3 regions of the Ramlibacter sp. 2FC genome follow, and region 3 is predicted to be linked to each of the others. Evidence: predicted binding sites of a transcription regulator. Region 3 holds the regulator's gene; each other region holds the start of a gene.
What was found. The regulator FNR, encoded in region 3, switches genes on or off when oxygen is low (the NO sensors DNR and NnrR bind a similar motif). The targets are predictions, from matches to a motif close to TTGATNNNNATCAA.

Region 1: a site for FNR is predicted at 2,041-2,054, ahead of FFS10_RS01960 (potassium channel family protein). Genes of this name have one in related genera too.
Region 2: a site for FNR is predicted at 990-1,003, ahead of FFS10_RS11915 (hemerythrin domain-containing protein). Genes of this name have one in related genera too.

The regions. Positions count from the first base shown of each region.
Region 1 is NZ_SCMM01000002.1:156,671-160,809, forward strand. It holds gene FFS10_RS01945 (ATP-binding protein) at 1-327, opposite strand, end outside; gene FFS10_RS01950 (MarR family winged helix-turn-helix transcriptional regulator) at 625-1,074, shown strand; gene FFS10_RS01955 (organic hydroperoxide resistance protein) at 1,129-1,557, shown strand; gene FFS10_RS01960 (potassium channel family protein) at 1,577-2,005, opposite strand; gene FFS10_RS01965 (metallophosphoesterase family protein) at 2,121-2,876, shown strand; gene FFS10_RS01970 (serine/threonine protein kinase) at 2,873-4,139, shown strand, end outside.
Region 2 is NZ_SCMM01000023.1:44,957-49,095, forward strand. It holds gene FFS10_RS11910 (heavy metal translocating P-type ATPase) at 1-948, shown strand, start outside; gene FFS10_RS11915 (hemerythrin domain-containing protein) at 1,130-1,648, shown strand; gene FFS10_RS11920 (phosphatase PAP2 family protein) at 1,737-2,291, shown strand; gene FFS10_RS11925 (alkene reductase) at 2,270-3,379, opposite strand; gene FFS10_RS11930 (YbfB/YjiJ family MFS transporter) at 3,506-4,139, shown strand, end outside.
Region 3 is NZ_SCMM01000053.1:3,574-7,712, forward strand. It holds gene FFS10_RS18800 (sulfite exporter TauE/SafE family protein) at 1-204, opposite strand, end outside; gene hemN (oxygen-independent coproporphyrinogen III oxidase) at 214-1,617, opposite strand; gene fnr (fumarate/nitrate reduction transcriptional regulator Fnr) at 1,797-2,516, shown strand; gene FFS10_RS18815 (hypothetical protein) at 2,553-2,846, opposite strand; gene FFS10_RS18820 (nitrogen fixation protein FixH) at 2,872-3,117, opposite strand; gene ccoG (cytochrome c oxidase accessory protein CcoG) at 3,127-4,139, opposite strand, start outside.

The DNA of each region.
Region 1 (4,139 bases), on a different contig from region 3:
GCTGGCTCGCCGGGCATCGCGCCAGTCTGGGTGCAGGCGGTAGAACTCTTCGATCACGAGCTCGAGGTCTTGCATCTGCATGCCGGCCAAGCGCTCGTCCTCGAAGCTGAAGTACAGCAAGCCCTCGCGCAGGGTGCCGGCGGCGTGACGGTCGGCCAGCAGTTGCCACAGCAGGCTGGTCTTGCCGGCGCGCCGCATGCCGATGACGGCCGTGGCCTTGCCCTTGACAGCCGGCAACCAGACATCACGACGCGTGAGCACCGGTAATGCGGCGGCCTGGGCGTCGAGGATTTTCTGGCGAACCGTTGCTCGAAATTGACTGTCCATGGAGACAGATTTTATTTATATTTGTCTTTTTTATACGGACAATTTTTCAAAGCAACCTCAATGGCTCCGTCCAAGACAGTCTGACGACAGGAGGCGCGGCCGGCCGGCTGGGGCGCAAGACGGGGCGCAGGGTACACACGTAATGAGGGCCTGGATCGCCACGCCCCTGCGGGCCTCGCGATGACGGCACGCTTGCCCCGTCATTGCGAGGCCGAAGGCCGCGGCAATCCATGCAGCGAGCAAGGTCATCTGGCAATTTAATTGCACACAATTAAATTGCCAGAAATAATTCAACCCATGACACGCCCCCGCTTCAACGCCGAACAAGCCCTGCTGCTGGACAACCAGCTGTGCTTCGCGCTGTATTCGGCCTCGCTGGCCATGACCAAGCTCTACAAGCCCCTGCTCGAGCCGCTGGGCCTGACCTACCCGCAGTACCTGGTGATGCTGGTGCTGTGGGAGCGCGACGGCCTGATGGTGTCGGAGCTGGGCGAGCGGCTGAGCCTGGACTCGGGCACGCTCACGCCGCTGCTCAAGCGCCTGGAGGCGGCCGGCCTGATCGCCCGCCTGCGCGCCGTGGACGACGAGCGTCGCGTGCACGTCACGCTCACGACCGCGGGCCGCGAACTCAAGGCCCGCGCCGCCGAGGTGCCCGGCTGCGTGTTCGCCGCCACCGGCTGCAGCCTGCTCGAGCTGAAGGCGCTCACCCAGCAGGTCAAGGCCCTGCGCGCCCGACTCGCCGCCTGACATCCCCCTTTTTCCCCACCCGCTTCGACGAAGCATTTCACGCAAGGACCAACCATGACCACCCGACTCGACAAAGTTCTCTACACCGCCGTCGCCACCTCCACCGGCGGCCGCGATGGCCGCGCCGTCAGCTCCGACGGCCTGCTCGACGTCAAGCTCGCGCCGCCCAAGGAACTCGGCGGCATGGGCGGCGCGACCAACCCCGAGCAGCTGTTCGCCGCCGGCTACTCGGCCTGCTTCATCGGCGCGCTCAAGCATGTGGCGGGCCTGCAGAAGGTGGCCGTGCCGGCCGACACCGCGATCACGGCCTCGGTCGGCATCGGCCCGATCCCGCAGGGCTTCGGCATAGCGGCCGAGCTGGTGGTCAGCCTGCCCGGCGTGGAGCGCGAGGTGGCGCAGAAGCTGGTGGACGCCGCGCACCAGGTCTGCCCCTATTCCAACGCCACGCGCGGCAACATCGAGGTGACGATCCGCCTGGCCTGAGCGCCCGAGGGGCCGTCGGTCAGGGCCTGCGCTGCAGCTGGCGCACCTGCTCGCGCAGGCCCTGCACCTCGCGGCGCAGGGTCTGCAGCTCCTGCATCAGGTCGCGCTCGATCTGATGCTCCTCGTCCTCGACCTCCTGCTCCACGAAGATCGCGGCCAGCGAGGCCGTGACCAGCGAAAGCACGGCCAGCCCCAGCAGCACCACCAGCACGGCGAACACGCGCGAGGCGTGGCTGGACGGCACCAGGTCGCCGTAGCCCACGGTGGCCGCCGTCGTGAAGGCCAGCCACAGGCCGTCGGCCAGCGTGACCACCTGCGGGTCCAGCAGCCAGAAGCCCAGGCCGCCCAGGCCCAGGATGGCCAGCGCCAGCACCAGCGAATAGATCAGCCCGCGGCGCATCAGGCGCCGCCGGTGCAGGCGCTTGCGTGGACGCAGGTGCAAGGTCATGAAGGCATTGTGACGCTGGCCGGCGCCGCCCGTGATTGACGCAGGTCAATTCCGGCGCCTCACCCAGCGGCGCAGCCAGGCCGCCCTGGGCTAGGATGGCGCCAAGAGTCCCCCCATGAAGCTGGCACTGCTGTCCGACATCCACGCCAACCTGCAGGCCTTCCAGGCCTGCCTGGCCCATGCGCGCGGCCAGGGCGCCCAGCGCTACGCCCTGCTGGGCGACCTGGTGGGCTATGGCGCCGACCCGGTGGCCGTGGTCGAGCTGTGCATGCAGCTGGCCGGGGCCGGCGCGGTGGTGGTGCAGGGCAACCACGACGCCATGGCGGTGGCGCCGCATGAGGCCGGGCCCACGCTCGGCGCCAGCACCGCGGCCTGGACCCACGCCCAGCTCAGCCCGGCGCAGCGCGCCTTCCTGGCCGGCCTGCCCCTGCTGCACGAGGAGGGCAGCCTGATGCTGCTGCATGCCAGCGCCGACGCGCCCGCGCGCTGGCATTACGTGCAGGACGAGCGCAGCGCCGCGGCCAGCCTGGACGCCGCGACGGCCGGCCGGCCCGGGCTGCGCCATGTGTTCGGCGGCCATGTGCACCAGCAGACGCTCTACTACCGCGGCGCGGGCCGCGCGCTGATGCGCTTCGAGCCCACGCCCGGCGTGGCCTTGTCGCTGCCGCGCCACCGCCTGTGGCTGGCCACCATAGGCTCGGCAGGACAGCCGCGCGACGGCGACCCGCGCGCCATGTACGCGATCTTCGACACGGCCCGGGCCCAGCTGAGCTTTCACCGCGTGCCCTACGACCACCCGGCGGCGGCGGCGGCGATACGCCGTGCGGGCCTGCCCGAGTTCTTCGCCGCACGGCTCGGGGAGGGGCATTGAAGCTGCTCGAACCCGGCGAGCGGCTGGACGGCTTCGTCATCGGCGAATGCCTGCACGCGGGCGGCATGGCCCATATCTACCACGTGGACTTCGAGGACGGGCGCCCCGCCCCTTTCCCGATGGCCATGAAGATCCCGCGCATGACGGCCGGCGACGGTGCCGAGAACATCCTGGGCTTCGAGGTCGAGCTGCAGATCCTGCAGGCGCTGAGCGGCCCCCATGTGCCGCGCTTCGTGGCCGCCGGCGACCTCATGCGCATGCCCTTCCTGGTGATGGAGTACCTCGAGGGCGAGACCCTGCAGCAGCGGCTGGACCGCGGCCAGCGGGAAGATGCGCAGACCCTGGCCCAGCTGGGCGCGGCCATGGCGCGCGCCGCGCACAGCCTGCACCGCCAGAACTGCTGCCACCTGGACCTCAAGCCGGCCAACGTGCTGATGCGCCCCGACGGGCAGGCCGTGCTGCTGGACTTCGGTCTGTCCTGCCATGCCCATTACCCCGACCTGCTGGCCGAGGAGCTGCGCCGGGCCGTGGGCTCGCCGGCCTGGATCGCGCCCGAGCAGGTGGTGGGCGTGCGCGGCGACCCGCGCAGCGACATCTTCGCGATCGGCGTCATCCTGTACGAGCTGGCCACGGGCGAGCTGCCCTTCGGCGCCCCGGCCACCCGGGGCGGGCTGCGCCAGCGCCTGTGGATGGACCCGCCGCCGCCGCGCCGCCACCGGCCCGAGCTGCCCGAATGGCTGCAGGAAGTCATCCTGCGCTGCCTGGCGCCCGAGGCGGCGCAGCGCTACGCCTCGGCCGCGCTGCTGGCCTTCGACCTCACACACCCGGACCAGGTGGCCGTCACCGAGCGCGGCCGCAGCACGCGCGGCACGGGCTTTCGCACGCATTTCAAGCGCTGGCTCAGGGCCGCCGGCATGCATTACCAGCCCAGCCCGCTGCCGGCGCAGCAGGTCGAGGAGGTGCCCATCGTGATGGTGGCCGTGCCGCACCAGGACGTGAGCGACGCCACCCTCTACTCGCTGCGCCAGGCGGTGGCGCGCTCGCTGGGCCTGCGCCCAGGCGCGCGCCTGGCCTGCGTGACGGTGATCTCGCCCGGCGCCAGCAGCTCCACCGACAGCGCGCGCAGCGAGACCAGCCTGCACCGCCAGCACCTGGCCCTGCTGCGCCAGTGGGCCCAGCCGCTGGACCTCGCCGGCCACCAGGCCTCCTTCCACGTGCTGGAGGCCGGCGACGTGGCCCAGGCCCTGCTGCGCTACGCCCAGG
Region 2 (4,139 bases), on a different contig from region 3:
GCCTTCGACAAGACCGGCACGCTGACCGTGGGCCAGCCGCTGCTGACCGCGCTCGTCGCGGCCGAGGGCCAGGACGAGGCGGGGTTGCTGCGCACAGCGGCCAGCCTGCAAAGCGGCAGCGAGCATCCGCTCGCGCGCGCCGTGGTCGCGGCGGCGCGCGGGCGCGGCCTGGCGATCGCGGCGCCCGACGGCCTGCGCGCCGTGCCGGGCCGTGGCAGCGAGGGCGAGCTGGGCGCGCGCAGCTGGCTGATCGGCAGCCTGCGCTGGATGGACGAGCTCGGCGTGGCCCTGGGACCGCTCGCGGCGCGTGCGGCCGAGCTGCAGGCCGAGGGGGCCACGGTCTCGGCCATGGCCGAGCGGACCAGCGATGGTCTGACTTTGCGGGCCCTCATGGCCTTCGGCGATGCGCCCAAGCCGGGCGCACGAGAGGCCCTGGCCGCGCTGCGCGCGCGCGGCATCAAGACCGTCATGATCTCGGGCGACAACCGCGGCGCCGCCGAGGCCATGGCGCGCCGCCTGGGCCTCAGGCCCGAGGCTGGCGAGGTGATGGCCGAGGTGCTGCCCGGCGACAAGGCCGCGCTGGTGGCGCAGCTCAAGCAGGGCGGACATGTGGTTTCCATGGTCGGCGACGGCGTCAACGACGCGCCGGCCCTGGCCGCGGCCGACGTGGGACTGGCCATGGGCAACGGCACCGACGTGGCCATGCACGCGGCCGGCATCACGCTGATGCGCGGCGAGGTCGGCCTGGTGGCGGCGGCGCTGGACATCTCGGACCGCACGGTGGCCAAGATCCGGCAGAACCTGTTCTGGGCCTTCTTCTACAACGTGGCCGGCATCCCGCTGGCGGCCCTGGGCTACCTGAACCCGGTGCTGGCCGGCGCCGCGATGGCGCTGAGCTCGGTCAGCGTGATGAGCAACGCCCTGCTGCTGCGGCGCTGGAAAGCGTAGCGGCTGGTTGCCCGGCGCCAGCCCGGTTACCTGCGTTCGGCTTGATCTGCGTCATGGTGGGAGCGGCGGGCGGCAGGCATGCTTGGGGCCATACCCACCGTGCCAGGAGACGCCATGAGACACACCAGCCTGCAGATCATCCGCGACGAGCATTCCTCGCTCGCCGCCATGCATGCATTCCATGCGCATGATGGTGGAGCGCGGTCCGCAGGACGATGCGGAGCGCTTCTTCGACGTGCTGCGCGCCATGCTGTTCTACATCGACGAGTTCCCCGAGCGCCTGCACCATCCCAAGGAGTCGGACCTGCTGTTCCCGCGCGTGGCCAGGCGCTCGCCTGAGCTCATGGAGACCGTGACGCGGCTGGAGCGCGACCACCTGCACGGCGAGGCCCAGGTGCGCGAGCTGCAGCACCTGCTGCTGGCCTGGGAACTGCTCGGCGAGTCGCGGCGCCAGGCCTTCGTCGACGCCTTCAAGCCCTATGTGGACTTCTACCTCGAGCACATGCGGCTGGAAGAGTCGGTGATCCTGCCCGAGGCCGAGATGCAGCTGAGCGAGACCGAATGGGCCGAGCTCGACGCCGCGTTCGAGCGCAACCGCGACCCGCTGACCGGCAAGTACCCGCCCGACCCGGCCTACGACCGCCTGTTCACGCGCATCGTGATGAAGGCGCCGGCGCCGATCGGGCTGGGCGAGGCCTGAGGCGGCGAGGGCGCCGGCCGGCGCGGGCTTTCATCAAGCCTTCATCTGAGCGGCGTAGGCTGCGGCCATTCCAACGAATGGCCGACCCATGCAAGCGCTCAATGTCCAGTGGTTCCAGTGGCTCCATGCCGGCAGCCAGCCCGAGGCCGGCCTGCTGGCCTTCGCGCTGCTGTGCGCCCAGTCCCTGGTCCAGGTCGTGGGCGGGCTGCTGCTGGCGCTGAGCCTGGTCGGGCCGATGCACCTGCGGCGCCGGCTGCTGCAGGCCCTGCTGGCGGTCGCCATAGGCGCCCTGCTGGCGGGCCTGGTGCACCGCCACTGGCCGCAGCCCAGGCCCTTCATGCTGGACCTGGGCCCGCTCTGGCTCGATCATGCGGCGCGCGCCGGCCTGCCCAGCAGCCACGCCACCGGCATGTTCAGCCTGGGCTTCGCCCTGTGGCTGCAGGCCTCGCGCCGCCTCGGCGGCGCGGTGCTGCTGCTCGGCGCCCTGGTCGGCTGGAGCCGGGTCTACCTGGGCGTGCATTTCCCGCTCGACATCCTGGCCGCCCTGCCGGTGGGCTGGCTGGCGGCCTGGCTGGCGCGCGCCTCGTGGCGCGCCGTGGGGGCGCTGCGCTGCGCCGGGCCTCAGGCGGCCAGCGCCGGGTAGTCGGTGTAGCCGCGGTGGTCGCCGCCGTAGAAGGTGCTGCGGTCCGGCGCATTGAAGGGGCCGCCGGCGCGCAGGCGCTGCACCAGGTCCGGGTTGGCGATGAAGGCCTTGCCGAAGGCGACCAGGTCGGCGCCCTGGGACAGCGAGGTTTCGGCCAGCGCCCGGTCCAGCCCGTTGTTCACCATCCAGGCGCCCTGGCCGCCGGCCGCGCGGTAGGCGGCGCGCAGGGCTGCGTAGTCGAACGGGCGTTCGCCCTGCTGGTGGTCGCGCGCGCCGCCGGTGGCGCCCTCGATCACATGCAGGTAGGCCAGGCCCAGCGGCGCCAGGCGCGCCACCACATGCTCGAACAGCGGCTGGGGTTCGGGATCGCTGGCGTCGTTGGCCGGCGTCACCGGCGACAGGCGCAGGCCGGTGCGGCCTGCGCCGATCTCCTCGGACACGGCCTGCACCACCTCGAGCAGCAGGCGCGCACGGTGGGCGATGGGGCCGCCGTAGGCGTCGCTGCGCTGGTTGCTGCCGGCGCGCAGGAACTGGTCGAGCAGGTAGCCGTTGGCGCCGTGGATCTCGACGCCGTCGAAGCCGGCGGCGATGGCGTTGCGCGCGGCGCGCCGGTAGTCGGCCACGATGCCGGGCAGTTCGCTGATGTCGAGGGCCCTCGGCGTTGAGGTTTCGACGAAAGTGGGTACTCCCTCACGGATCAGCACGGTCTTGGTCTTCGCGGTGATGGCCGAGGGCGCGACCGGTGCCTGGCCGCCCGGCTGCAGGTCCACGTGCGAGACCCGGCCCACATGCCAGAGCTGCACCACGATCCTGCCGCCGGCCGCGTGCACCGCCTCGGTCACGGGCTTCCAGGCCGCCACCTGCTCCTCGCTCCAGATCCCGGGCACGTCGGCGTAGCCCTGGCCCTGGTGGCTGATGGCCGTGGCCTCGGTCACGATCAGGCCGGCGCTGGCGCGCTGGGCGTAGTAGGTGGCCATCAGCGGCGTGGGGATGGCGCCGGGCGCGCGGTTGCGCGTGAGCGGGGCCATGACGATGCGGTTGGCCAGCGCGAGGCGGCCGGCCTGGACGGGATCGAACAGGGAAGACATGTGGCTTGTGCTTGGGGAAAAAATGCAGGAGACCCAAATCTAAGGGTTTTCCATTGTCCTTGCCGCACGCATGTGACAGGGGACCGACAGCTTGGCGCCAGCGGCGCGGGCAGAATGCGGGCAGCCATGTCCCACGCAGCCCCCGCCACCTCGCCACGCACCCTGATCGTGCTGGCGCTGGCGCTCTCTCTGGGCGCCGCGGTGTCGCTGGGCATCACGCGCTTTGCCTACGGCCTGCTGCTGCCGCCGATGCGGGCCGACCTGGGCTGGAGCTACACCCTGGCCGGGGCCATGAACACGGTCAACGCCCTGGGCTACCTGCTTGGGGCCCTGGCCACGCCGGCCCTGCTGCGCCACCTCGACGCCGCGCGCCTGCTGCTCGGCGGGGCGTTGCTGGCCAGCCTGTTCATGGCCTTGAGCGGCTTCTTCACCGCGGCCGCGCCGCTGCTGCTGCAGCGCCTGCTGGCCGGCGTGGCCAGCGCCTTCATCTTCATCGCGGGCGGCCTGCTCGCGGCGCGCCTGGGCGTGCTGGCACCGGGCCGCGCGGGCCTGCTGCTGGGCCTGTACTACGGCGGCACGGGCTGGGGCATCGCGCTGTCGGCCCTGGGCGTGCCGGCGGCGCTGACCGCCGCGCGGGCCCTGCCCCATGGCTGGACCTGGGCCTGGTGGGTCCTGGCCGCGGCCTGCCTGGCGGCCACGGCCCTGCTGTGGGGGCCGGTGCGGCGCCTGCAGCGGCTCACGGCGGTGCTGCCGGCCGCCG
Region 3 (4,139 bases):
CAGGCCCTGCACCGAAGCCGCCGCCAGCCCGCCCAGGCCGGCATAGCCGGCCACGCGGCCCAGCTGAAACAGGCCCATGGCCGAGGCGCCGCGCTCACCGGCGGCCTTGCCTATGCCGGCGCAGGCTGCGCCGCACATGGCGATGCAGTGGGGCCCGCCCACCAGGCCCATGAGGCCGGCCGTGATCGCCAGGGATGTCTGCATGCAGGCGTTTTAAATGATCTTGGAAAAACGCGCGCGCGTGCGGTCGGCCTGCAGGTAGCGGTCGAACACCATGGCAACGGCGCGCACGAAGAACCAGCCCATGGGCGTGACCTGCAGGCTGGCCTCGCCGAGCTCGACCAGGCCCTGGTCCTGCAGCCCGCGCAGCGTCTCCAGCTCGGCCGCGAAATAGCTCCGGAAGTCGATCAGGTAGGCCAGCTCGATCGACTCGAACTGGAGCTGGCCCTGGCACATGATGGCCATGATCACGGCCCGGCGCACCAGGTCGTCGCGCGACAGGGCCAGGCCGCGCACCACGGGCAGACGCCCCTGGTCCAGCGCGTCGTAATACTCCTCCAGGGTCTTGGCGTTCTGGCTGTAGGTGGCGCCGACGCGGCCTATGGCCGACACGCCCAGGCCGATCAGGTCGCAGTCCGGCTGGGTGCTGTAGCCCTGGAAGTTGCGGTGCAGCCGGCCCTGGCGCTTGGCCACGGCCAGGGCGTCGCCCGGCAAGGCGAAATGGTCCATGCCCACGTAGACATAGCCGCCCTCGGGGAACACCGAGAGCGCGCTCGCCAGCATGGCCAGCTTGGCGGCCGGATGCGGCAACTCGGCCGCGAGGATGCGCCGCTGCGGCTTGAAGCGCTCGGGCAGGTGGGCGTAGGCATAGAGGGCGATGCGGTCGGGCCGCAATTGCACCACCTGGGCCAGGGTGCGATCGAAGGACTCGGGGGTCTGCTGGGGCAGGCCGTAGATCAGGTCCACGTTGACCGACTCGAAGTCCAGCCGGCGCGCGGCCTCGACCAGGGCGAACACCTGCTCGGCCGGCTGGATGCGGTGCACGGCCTTCTGCACCGCAGGGTCGAAGTCCTGCACGCCGAAGCTCAGGCGGTTGAAGCCCAGCTCGGCCAGCACGGCCAGGCGCGCCTCGTCGACCGTACGCGGGTCGATCTCGATCGAGTACTCGCCGCCCGGCGCCAGGTTGAAGCTGCGCCTGAGCATGGCCATCAGCTCGCGCAGCTCGGCGTCGCTCAGGAAGGTCGGGCTACCACCGCCCAGGTGCAGCTGGCTCAGGTTCTGCCCCACGCCCAGCTGCGCCGTGTGCAGGTCGATCTCGCGGCTCAGGTAGCGCAGGTAGGCCTCGCCGCGCTCGTGGTGCTTGGTGATGATCTTGTTGCAGGCGCAGTAGTAGCACAGCGACTCGCAGAACGGAACATGCACGTAGAGCGACAGCGGCAGCGCCATGGCCGCCGCGCCCGAGCGGCGCTGCACCAGCGCCTGGACATAGTCGGCCTCGCCGAAGGCCTCGACGAAGCGGTCGGCGGTCGGGTAGGAGGTGTAACGGGGCCCTGGCACGTCGTAGCGACGCAACAGCTCCGGCGTGATGACATGCCCCGTTGTATTGGTATCTTGCATGGTTCTTACTGTGCCGCCAGGTCGCTTCCGGTTCCTTGACATGGATCAACTTCCAGCCATGCGCTGCGAGCGACAATTTGAGGCATGTCAGAAAGGTTTTCCGCATGTCGGCCCGCCGGACGGCTCCGAAAGGGGTACCCTGCGAACCGTCCCTCGCGTCACCGCCCCGGATCCAACGCATGAACCCTCAAGCCATCAAAGTCGCCTGCTCCAACTGCAACCTGCGCGAGCTGTGCATGCCCATGGGCCTCAAGCCCGAGGAGCTGGACCGCATCGACGAGGTGGTGGCCACGCGCCGCAAGGTCAAGCGCGGGGCCATGCTGTTCTCCAACGGCGAGAAGTTCACGTCCCTGTACGCGATCCGCACCGGCTTCTTCAAGACCTGCATCGCCACCGAGGACGGACGCGACCAGGTCACGGGCTTCCAGATGGCCGGCGAGATCATCGGCCTCGATGGCATCGTGCACGACCACCACACCTGCGACGCGGTGGCGCTCGAGGATGCCGAGGTCTGCGTGATGCCCTTCGACCGCATCGAGGAGCTCTCGCGCGAGGTCACGGCACTGCAGAACCACGTGCACAAGATCATGAGCCGCGAGATCGTGCGCGAGCACGGCGTGATGCTGCTGCTGGGCAGCATGCGCGCCGAGGAGCGCCTGGCGGCCTTCCTGCTCAACCTGGTTCAGCGTCTGCATGCCCGCGGCTTCTCGCAGTCCGAGCTGATCCTGCGCATGACGCGCGAGGAGATCGGCAGCTACCTGGGCCTCAAGCTCGAGACCGTGAGCCGCACCTTCTCCAAGTTCGTCGAGGACGGCATCGTCGAGGTCAAGCAGCGCCATGTGCGCATCCTCGACACCGAGGCGCTCAAGCGCATCGTCAACAACCAGTCCTGCCAGTAAGGCGGGCTGCGCCCGCCCCTTCCGGCCCTCCAGACCTCAGCGGCAGCCTTCCTGCCTGGCACAGTCCTCGGGCCGTGCGTCCGGCGGCACCGGGCAGCGGTTCACCTCGAACGGCGAGAGCGAGAGCAGCGTGGTCAGCGCGCTCGAGGCCATGGTCATGAGCCAGAACACGAAGAAAGCCAGCGTGTAGACGCCCAGGCGCGACAACGCCAGCGGCTGGCCGAACCAGTGCAGGTCCTCGGGGTCGACCATGGCGAACACCAGCATCTCGAGCACGCCGGCCACCAGAAAGGCCGGCCAGGCGATCCACATCCAGCGTCTTGCGAGCATCTAGGCCTCCTTGTCGAGCCGGGCCTCAGGGCCGCGCCGCAGCCGGCTGGGCGGGCACGCCGGTGGCGGCATGGTTGCGCGCCTGCAGGGCCGGCGCCAGGGCGGCCTGCCCGGCCTGCTGGGCCGGCCCATGGCCGCCGATCACCGGGTCGGGCGTGCGCAGCGCCAGGAACAGGGTGACGAAGCCCGCCACCACCACGATGGCCGGTCCGGCGATCAGCAGCCAGACATGGCCGTGTTTCCACCAGGGTTGCGCTTGTCTGTCCTGCATGAGCACTCCTTACCTCGGAACCAGAAACACCGACTTCTCACTCACCTGCCCCGCGCCGTCCAGAGTCTTCACCTGGAACTGGATCGGGTGCGACCCGGCGGATGCCGCGCCGTAGGGCAGCTGCAGCCGCACCGGCAGCCACAGCGACTGGGTGGCCTCCACGGTCGCGCTGTCGCCGCTCACCACGGCGAGGCCGGGCAGGCCCTGGGCCGCGATGCTGAACTGCTGCTGGCGCTCGGTGGCGTTCATGATCTGCAGCCGGTAGACGTTCTCGATCCGCCCGCCGCTGACGATGCGCGCCAGCGCGGCGCGGTCGCGCACCACGTCGACCTTGAACGGCGTGCGCAGCCACAGGCTGGCCAGCAGGGCCAGGCTCACCGCGCCCAGGATGGCGGCATAGACCAGCACCCGCGGCCGGAAGACGCGGCGCAGCAGCTGCGCGCGCGTCCAGCCGCCGGCCACGGCGTTCTGCGTCGAATAGCGGATCAGCCCGCGCGGGTAGACCATCTTGTCCATCACGCTGTCGCAGACATCGACGCAGGCGGCGCAGCTGATGCATTCGTACTGCAGCCCCTTGCGGATGTCGATGCCGGTGGGGCAGACCTGCACGCACAGCGTGCAGTCTATGCAGTCGCCCAGGTTCAGCGCCTTCGGGTCGGCCTTGCGCGAGCGCGCGCCGCGCGGCTCGCCGCGCGCCTCGTCGTAGCTCACGATCAAGGTGTCGCGGTCGAACATCGCGCTCTGGAAGCGCGCGTAGGGGCACATGTACTTGCAGACCTGCTCGCGCAGGAAGCCGGCGTTGCCGTAGGTGGCGAAGCCGTAGAACAGGACCCAGAAGGTTTCCCAGGGCCCCGTGCCCAGCTGCAGGAAGGACTGGCCGAGCTCGCGGATCGGCGTGAAATAGCCGACGAAGCTGTAGCCGGTCCACAGCGAGAGTAGCACCCAGACCCCCTGCTTGCCGCCCTTGCGCGCCAGCTTGGAGGCCGACAGGGGCGCAGCGTCGAGCCGCATCCTGGCCTGGC